DNA from 2 places in the Enterobacter cloacae complex sp. genome. Region 2 is predicted to be linked to the other one. Evidence: predicted binding sites of a transcription regulator. Region 2 holds the regulator's gene; the other holds the start of a gene.
The links. The regulator LexA, encoded in region 2, represses DNA repair genes until DNA is damaged. The targets are predictions, from matches to a motif close to TNCTGTATGTACATACAGNA.

Region 1 (4,428 bases), 1.3 Mb from region 2:
TAGCGCTGATTCTGCTGGGCGGCAAACTGACGCGCCAGCTCGTCCTGATGCAGTTCGTCTGCATCATCTTCGTAGTCGGAACCACGCGCTTTCTCTTCCGCCATACGCTGGGAAGGCAGTTTAATGCCATAAGAGGCCAGCTCCCGGCGAGTCGGTACGCGCACGCGGTTAGGGCGCGGCAGCTGTGGACCAATGCCCTCTTTCACCTGAGGACGCGGGGCGCTGTCGGTTGCCGGGCTGAATAGCGGAGCGGACGCGGCAGCGGCTGCCGTTGACTGCTTCACGGCTTCAGCACCCGACGCAACGGCTGGCGTAGGATCTACAGGTGGAACGCTGACCGAAGGCGCTTTTGCAACTGGCTCCTGTACCGGCTCGGGCACGGGCTGATACCAGGCGGCAAGCTGCTCGCGCTCACGGGCGCGGCGCTCTTCCACTTCTTCAAAATAGTACAGTGGCGGACGAGACGGCTTCGCTTCCTCGACCACCTCAGGTTCAGGCTCCGGCGCAACGTAGGGCTGTTCATGTACAACGGGTTCTGGCGTATAAGCCTGATACGGTTGTTGCGGCTCGGTGACAGGCTCAGGCGGCTGATACGGCTGCTGCCACTGCTCCTGCTGAACGGGAATATAGCTTTCTGGCTCAGGCGCGATGGTCGGCTCAGGCGTATGGACGCCAGGCGCAGTCTGCCAGTCCACCTGCGGTTGCTGGATCGCGGACTCCGGGGCAGGCACAGGCGAGGACGGCATCACGGCTTCAACAGGTGCAACATAGGCCTGCGCCGCCGTCGTTGCGGCAGCAGCGGCGGCTACCGGTTCAGTCACGGAATGACCATTCAGCAGCGGATCGTATTCGTCATACTCACCCGGCGTGGCGCGATGACCAGAGAACAGTACGTCATCAGGATCGACGACCGCACCGCGATACTCAATCTGCTCGTCTTCATCCATACGTTTGCCGGAGAACAGCGCGGCGTCCGTTTTACGGCCTAACGGGTTCGCAAATTTTTCAGCGACGCGCTGGCGGCGCGCCAGGGCACCGCGCAGAATACGCGCGCGACGAGACTCACGACGCACATCAGGCGCATCGTCTTCGTCATACTCATCTTCGTATTCATCTTCATCGACCCACGTATCGTCACGACGGGTACGGTTGCTGGCGAACGTCAGCAGCGTCAGAATAAAGCTGCCGATCTTCTCAGCAATGCTCACCCAGGACCAGCCGGTAAACAGCGTCAGCCCCGCCGCCCAGATACACAGCAGCGCCAGCGTGCCGCCGCTGCTGTGAAGCATCGGTTGCAGCGCGGAGCTCAGAAGGCTGCCGATCACCCCGCCGGAAGCGAAGTACCAGATATCATCGGCGTTGATCGCCGCCAGTCCACAGGAGGTGAGGATCAGCGCCAGGGCACCAATCAGGCGCAGCGAAACGGCAAAATAATCGATGTAGTCGTCGTTCTGTCGATGACGCCAGGCAAACCAGCATCCGCCAATAATGATGACGGGCAGGGTATAGGCCATCACACCGAAAATGAAAAAGAGCGTGTCCGCAAGCCAGGCGCCGGGAACGCCACCTAAGTTATGGATAGGCTCATGCCATGCGGTTTGTGACCAGCTGGGATCTGAGGGGTTGAAACTGAGTAAGGCAGCCATCAGCCAGACGGCAAAAAGGGCAATAACAATCAGCAAAGCCTCGAGGAGACGACGTCCGCTGCTTAGCTTCGATAGTGTGACTTCTTTGTCTTCAGTGTATTCCTGGCTCAAGAAAGGCTCTCCAGGTATCAGGCATGTCCTGCCTGTGTGCTAAAACGGACAACAGCGCCGGGTATCCCCGGCACTGTTGCTGTATGGATTAACAGGAGTGTAATCAAACTACACTGATTTTGCACCTGTTCCGTGTTAGCGCGTCTTAATAACCAGACGATTGCTCTGTTTGACCTCTTCCATCACCACATAAGTACGGGTGTCGTTCACGCCTGGCAGACGCAGCAGGGTTTCACCCAGCAGCTTACGGTAGGCGGACATATCGGGCACACGGGTTTTCAACAGGTAGTCGAAATCACCGGAAACCAGATGACACTCTTGAATTTCTTCAAGTTTTTGTACAGCGGCGTTAAATTGCTCAAACACATCCGGTGCACCACGATTCAGAGTAATCTCAACAAATACCAGAAGTGAGGCATCCAGATAATGCGGGTTCAGCAGAGCCGTATAGCCCTGGATAAAACCCTGTCTTTCCAGTCGACGCACACGCTCAAGGCACGGCGTCGGGGAAAGTCCCACACGTTTTGAAAGCTCGACGTTGGAAATACGCCCATCCTTTTGCAATTCATTAAGAATGTTACGATCGATACGGTCGAGATCTTTGCCAGGGCGCTTCTTGCTATCTACCATTATTATTGTCTCTCTGTATTCCTTCCCTACTCCTGCCTGGACCCTGTGCACATCACTGTTCAGAGCCTGCACCCGTTATTCATCACATCGCCTGGTTATGTATTTGACGCGATGTGGATTCGGGTTCTGCGGTAAGAAGACCGTTGCCCGAAAGCAGTCACAGACATCACGTATGGCGTCTGTCCACACCATGCGTAGATTTCACTGACCCGGTAAAAATGGCATTTACGTGCATGTCTATTCGGCATGCAGTTCATGCGTTTTTTTTTCTTCCTTGAATGTTTTCGCAAAAGCGCAGGGGATTGTCAAAGCAAAACATCGATTTTTAGTACAAGATGCCGGATATTCATTACGGAGGGGTATTAATCCTCATTTTATTGCCTTATAAACGCGCGATTTTCAGTAGCAGACGTGATATGAACGCATCTGATTCATAGGGCGCGGCTATTGCATATATCGGAAGCAAAACTGCCGTGCTCTTTTTTTACGGCAACAAATTCCCTACAATCCAGCCCATTGCCTGCCAACAACAATGGGGATCTCATGGGCACGACCAAACACAGTAAGCTGCTAATCCTTGGTTCTGGACCTGCGGGATATACCGCAGCGGTCTATGCTGCACGCGCTAACCTGCAACCGGTACTGATCACCGGGATGGAAAAAGGCGGTCAGCTGACCACCACCACGGAAGTGGAGAACTGGCCGGGCGACCCGAACGACCTGACCGGGCCGCTGCTGATGGAGCGCATGCACGAGCATGCCGCCAAATTCGAAACCGAAATCCTGTTCGACCACATTAACAAAGTGGATTTGCAGAACCGTCCGTTCCGCCTGACGGGTGACAGCGGTGAATACACCTGCGATGCGCTGATCATTGCCACCGGCGCCTCTGCCCGTTATCTCGGCCTGCCGTCTGAAGAAGCGTTCAAAGGCCGCGGCGTGTCAGCCTGTGCAACCTGCGACGGTTTCTTCTATCGCAACCAGAAAGTTGCGGTGATCGGCGGTGGTAATACTGCGGTCGAAGAAGCGCTGTATCTGGCGAACATCGCCTCGGAAGTGCACTTGATCCACCGTCGCGACACCTTCCGCGCTGAGAAGATCCTGATCAAACGCCTGATGGATAAAGTGGCGAGCGGCAACATTGTGCTGCACACCAACCGTACGCTGGAAGAAGTGACCGGCGACCAGATGGGCGTGGCGGGTCTGCGTATTCGTGATACGCAGAACACCGACACCGTCGAAACGCTGGAGGTGGCGGGCCTGTTCGTGGCCATCGGCCACAGCCCGAACACGGCTATCTTCGAAGGTCAGCTGGAGCTGGAAAACGGCTACATTAAAGTGCAGTCCGGCATTCACGGCAACGCGACCCAGACCAGCGTTCCGGGCGTCTTTGCGGCAGGCGACGTCATGGACCATATTTATCGTCAGGCGATCACCTCTGCGGGCACCGGCTGTATGGCCGCGCTGGACGCAGAACGCTATCTGGACGGACTGGCTGAACAAGGTAAATAATCTTTACAAGTCAGTAACAAACGTAAATAAAGGCGGCCATTGGTCGCCTTTATTTTTGCTCACGTGTAACATGCAGAAGTCTAATTTCTTATAACGTCACCTGCAAAGTACGCAATGGAAAAAACCCGTCAACAAGAGTTAACACGCTGGCTGAAACAGCAAAGCGTTCTATCCCGCCGCTGGCTTATGATTTCCCGCGTTCTGGGATTCATCAGCGGTCTGTTGATTGTTGCCCAGGCATGGCTGCTGGCCCGCATTCTCAATCATATGATCATGGAGAACATTCCGCGCGAAGCACTGCTATTGCCGTTTATCATTCTGGTGCTGGTTTTCGTTCTGCGTGCGTGGGTGGTCTGGCTGCGCGAGCGGGTTGGGTTCCATGCCGGGCAGCACATCCGCTATGAGATTCGCCGCAAGGTGCTCGATCGGCTCTCGGAAGCCGGGCCTGCGTGGATCCAGGGTAAGCCAGCCGGCAGCTGGGCGACGCTGATCCTTGAGCAAATCGACGATATGCACGATTACTACGCGC
Region 2 (4,428 bases):
TGACCGTCGGCGTCAGCCAGGCCGGACGCACCGCTTCGATAGGATCGATAGATTCGCGCCACTCCGGAACATGATGGTTCAGATACGTCATCAGCGGCAGGGGCTCGCCAAAGTTCACGTAGCCCTGACCGAGGTTGCGCAATTTGCTCAGCCCACGCAGCATCTGCGGCAGACTCTCTTTCTCTTTGGTCGCACCGCGCAGCTCTTTCGCATAGGTACCCACTTCCATCACGTGTTCATAGCCGATGTAGATAGGCACCAGCGTGATAGGACGCGTACCGCCGCGCAGCATCGCCTGAATGGTCATCGACAGCGTGCCGGTCTTCGGATCGAGCAGTCGGCCCGTACGGGAGCGCCCGCCCTCCACGAAGTACTCAACGGAATAGCCGCGGCTAAACAGTTCGCCAAGGTATTCACGGAACACGGTGGAGTAGAGCTTGTTGCCCTTGAAGGTACGACGAATGAAGAACGCCCCCAGACGGCGGAAAATCGGGCCTGCTGGCCAGAAGTTCAGGTTGATACCGGCGGCAATGTGTGGCGGCACCAGCCCCTGGTGATAGAGCACGTAAGAGAGCAGCAGGTAGTCCATGTGGCTGCGGTGGCAGGGCACGTAGACAATCTCGTGGCCGTCATGCGCGAGCTGACGCACGCGCTCGGCGTTGTGGACGTTAATCCCCTGGTAGAGGCGGTTCCACGTGAAGCCGAGGATACGGTCTGAGAGACGAATCATCTCGTAGGAGAAGTTCGCGGCGATCTCTTCCATCAGCGCGATCGCGTTCTGCTGCGCTTTCTCGTGTGAAATTTTCTTGCTGCGCGCTTCGTCTTCTACGGCACGGGCAATCGCTTTGGAAGCGAGCAGCTTGTTGAACAGATCCTGACGTGCCGGGAGACGTGGACCAACGGCCGCCAGGCGCTGACGTGCAAAGTGCATACGCGCAACGCGCGCCAGCTTTTGCGCAATGATCTTATCGGTGCCGTGTTCATCCGCCATGCGGCGCAGTGAAACGGAAGGCGAGAAGCGGACAAAGCTGTCGCGTCCCAGCCAGGAGACGGCGAAGAACTTCTGAATGCCGTTGAGCATACGCAGAGGCGGGTTCTCTTCCCCTTTTTCGCGCCCCGGACGACGACCAAACATCACCGACACCGGCACCATCTGTACGTCCAGATCGGGGTTGCTGCGGTGCAGATCGAGGTAATCATGGAACAGCTTAATGGACTCTTCTTTCGGCGTGTAATAGGTGAACACGCGCGGCCCGCCATGGATGAACACGTAGCGCGGCAGTAGCGTACCGTCGACTTCCAGGGGTTCAAGCGGGTCAGGTAAATCGTGCGCCAGACATTGAGCGCGAAGCGTAAGCAGGTCTGCCTTCGAGTTATAAGGCAAAACGTACATAATAGGGCGTGACGTATCGAGCCCTAATTCCAGCGCGGGTTCTGCTGGGATAGACTTACTTTTTACCAGTACGCTTAATGGTAAATTAAGTAATTTGTAGTAAATTCGTGGCCAGCCGGACATAAACGATGTAAAGCCTCTGGTTAATAATGCAATTGCGGCGCAAGGATAACAGAAAGCGCGCAAAATTTCTGTTGTTACCCGTCATACTTCAGGTTGCAGCAAAACGCGCTGAAGCTTTAGTTACTGACGCTATTTCTCATAAAAGGTTCTTTAGATGGCCAATAATACCACTGGGTTAACCCGAATCATTAAAGCTGCCGGTTATTCATGGAAAGGCTTTCGCGCCGCATGGGTTAATGAAGCCGCCTTCCGCCAGGAAGCGGTTGCCGCGATCGTTGCAGTTATCATCGCCTGCTTCCTTGATGTTGATGCTATCACCCGCGTGCTTCTCATCGGTTCTGTCCTTCTGGTGATGATAGTGGAAATTCTTAATAGCGCTATTGAGGCCGTTGTTGACCGGATAGGGTCGGAATTCCATGAACTGTCTGGCCGGGCGAAAGACATGGGTTCCGCTGCCGTGCTGCTGTCGATTATCACCGCGGCGATCACCTGGGTCACGCTGCTTTGGTCGCATTTCCGATGAGCCTCGAGGAATAATTAAGTCCCTGGTTTTTTGTGCAGTTTTTGGTTCCAAAATCGCCTTTGACTGTATATACTCACAGCATAACTGTATATACACCCAGGGGGCGGTATGAAAGCGTTAACGACCAGGCAGCAAGAGGTGTTTGATCTCATTCGGGATCATATCGGCCAGACGGGTATGCCACCCACGCGTGCAGAAATTGCACAGCGTCTGGGCTTCCGTTCTCCTAATGCTGCCGAAGAGCACCTTAAAGCGCTGGCGCGTAAGGGCGTGATTGAGATTGTTTCCGGTGCCTCACGCGGTATTCGTCTGCTGGTGGAAGAAGAGACCGGTATTCCGCTGGTGGGCCGCGTCGCCGCAGGTGAACCCCTGCTGGCACAGCAGCATATTGAAGGGCACTATCAGGTTGACCCAGGCATGTTCAAGCCGAGCGCCGATTTCCTGCTGCGCGTTAGCGGAATGTCCATGAAAGATATCGGTATTCTGGATGGCGATCTGCTTGCGGTACACAAAACGCAGGACGTGCGTAACGGGCAAGTCGTGGTAGCGCGCATTGATGATGAAGTGACGGTTAAGCGCCTGAAAAAACAAGGTAATACCGTTCAGCTTCTGCCAGAAAACAACGAATTCTCCCCAATTGTGGTGGATCTCCGCGAGCAGAGCTTCTCCATTGAAGGCCTGGCGGTAGGCGTTATCCGCAACGGTGAATGGCTGTAATCTCTTCCTGACAGGCTGTAGCTCCTCTACAGCCTGGCCTATTTTCTGATTCCGGTAATTTCCATGGCATTGCTAACTTCTGCCGATAAGGCGTTGTGGCGTCTTGCGCTACCGATGATTTTTTCCAATATTACCGTTCCCCTGCTGGGGCTGGTGGATACGGCGGTAATCGGGCATCTGGATTCGCCGATTTATCTGGGCGGCGTCGCGATCGGCGCAACGGCGACCAGCTTCCTCTTTATGCTGCTGCTCTTTTTGCGCATGAGTACAACAGGCCTGACGGCCCAGGCGTATGGTGCAAAAGATCCCCTGCGTCTGGCGCGTGCGCTGGTTCAGCCGCTCATGCTGGCGTTCGGTGCCGGCGCGTTAATCGTCCTGTTGCGTACGCCGCTCATTGATCTGGCGCTCCATATTGTGGGCGGCAGTGATGCCGTGCTGGAGCAGGCCCGGCGCTTCCTCGAAATTCGCTGGCTCAGCGCGCCCGCTTCCCTGGCAAACCTGGTCCTCCTGGGCTGGTTACTGGGCGTGCAGTACGCCCGCGCGCCGGTGATCCTGCTGGTGGTGGGCAACCTGCTTAACATTGTGCTCGATCTCTGGCTGGTAATGGGACTGCACATGAACGTTCGCGGCGCGGCGCTGGCCACGGCGATTGCTGAGTACGGTACGCTGCTGATCGGTTTGTGGATGGTCTGGCGCGTGCTGACGATGCGCGGCATCACCCTCGATCTTCTGAAAACGGCCTGGCGCGGCAATATGCGTAAGCTGCTGGCGCTTAATCGCAACATCATGCTGCGCTCGCTCCTGCTGCAACTCTGTTTTGGTGCGTTAACCGTTTTTGGTGCGCGGCTTGGGCCAGAAATCGTCGCGGTCAACGCAGTGCTCATGACCTTACTGACCTTTACCGCTTACGCGCTGGATGGTTTTGCTTACGCCGTGGAGGCGCATTCCGGGCAGGCATACGGCGCGCGTGAAAGCGGCCAGCTACGCGAGGTGTGGCGGGCTGCCTGCCGTCAGGCGGGTCTGGTGGCGCTGATCTTTGCCCTGGTTTACGCCTGTTTTGGTGGGCATATTGTCGCGCTACTTACCTCGCTGCCCGCGCTTCAGGCGCTTGCCGATCGCTACATCCTCTGGCAGGTGGTATTACCGGTGGTGGGCGTGTGGTGCTATCTGCTGGACGGCATGTTTATTGGCGCCACGCGAGGGGCGGAGATGCGCAACAGCATGGCCGTCGCGGCGGCGGGCTTCGGCCTTACGTTGCTGTCCGTGCCGTATCTTGGCAATCATGGCCTGTGGCTGGCGCTGGCGGTTTTTCTCGCATTGCGTGGCCTTTCGCTGGCCGTTATCTGGCATCGTCACTGGCGAAACAATACCTGGTTTCCTGCCCGACACGATATATCGTAGCGGTTAAAGATTCCGAATATAAAAATAACTTCCGAATCCTTAACTACAATAATAATCACGTCCAGCAGAAAAGAACGAAGCGGACGATACTCATAGACGCTTAACACGAGGACACGATTATGAATAAAGACGAAATCGGCGGCAACTGGAAGCAATTCAAAGGTAAAGCGAAAGAACAGTGGGGTAAGCTGACGGATGACGATATGACCGTCATTGAAGGTAAGCGCGATCAGCTGGTAGGTAAAATCCAGGAGCGCTACGGTTACGAAAA

Region 1: the regulator LexA is predicted to act here: its motif matches at 1,835-1,854, upstream of DBR02_RS18180 (DNA translocase FtsK 4TM domain-containing protein).

What each region holds. Positions count from the first base shown of each region.
Region 1 covers NZ_LT991957.1:3,690,555-3,694,982, reverse strand. The annotation lists gene DBR02_RS18180 (DNA translocase FtsK 4TM domain-containing protein) at 1-1,757, opposite strand, end outside; gene lrp (leucine-responsive transcriptional regulator Lrp) at 1,893-2,387, opposite strand; gene trxB (thioredoxin-disulfide reductase) at 2,931-3,899, shown strand; gene cydD (heme ABC transporter permease/ATP-binding protein CydD) at 4,014-4,428, shown strand, end outside.
Region 2 covers NZ_LT991957.1:2,429,440-2,433,867, forward strand. The annotation lists gene plsB (glycerol-3-phosphate 1-O-acyltransferase PlsB) at 1-1,516, opposite strand, end outside; gene DBR02_RS12120 (diacylglycerol kinase) at 1,671-2,039, shown strand; gene lexA (transcriptional repressor LexA) at 2,148-2,756, shown strand; gene dinF (MATE family efflux transporter DinF) at 2,820-4,157, shown strand; gene DBR02_RS12135 (CsbD family protein) at 4,277-4,428, shown strand, end outside.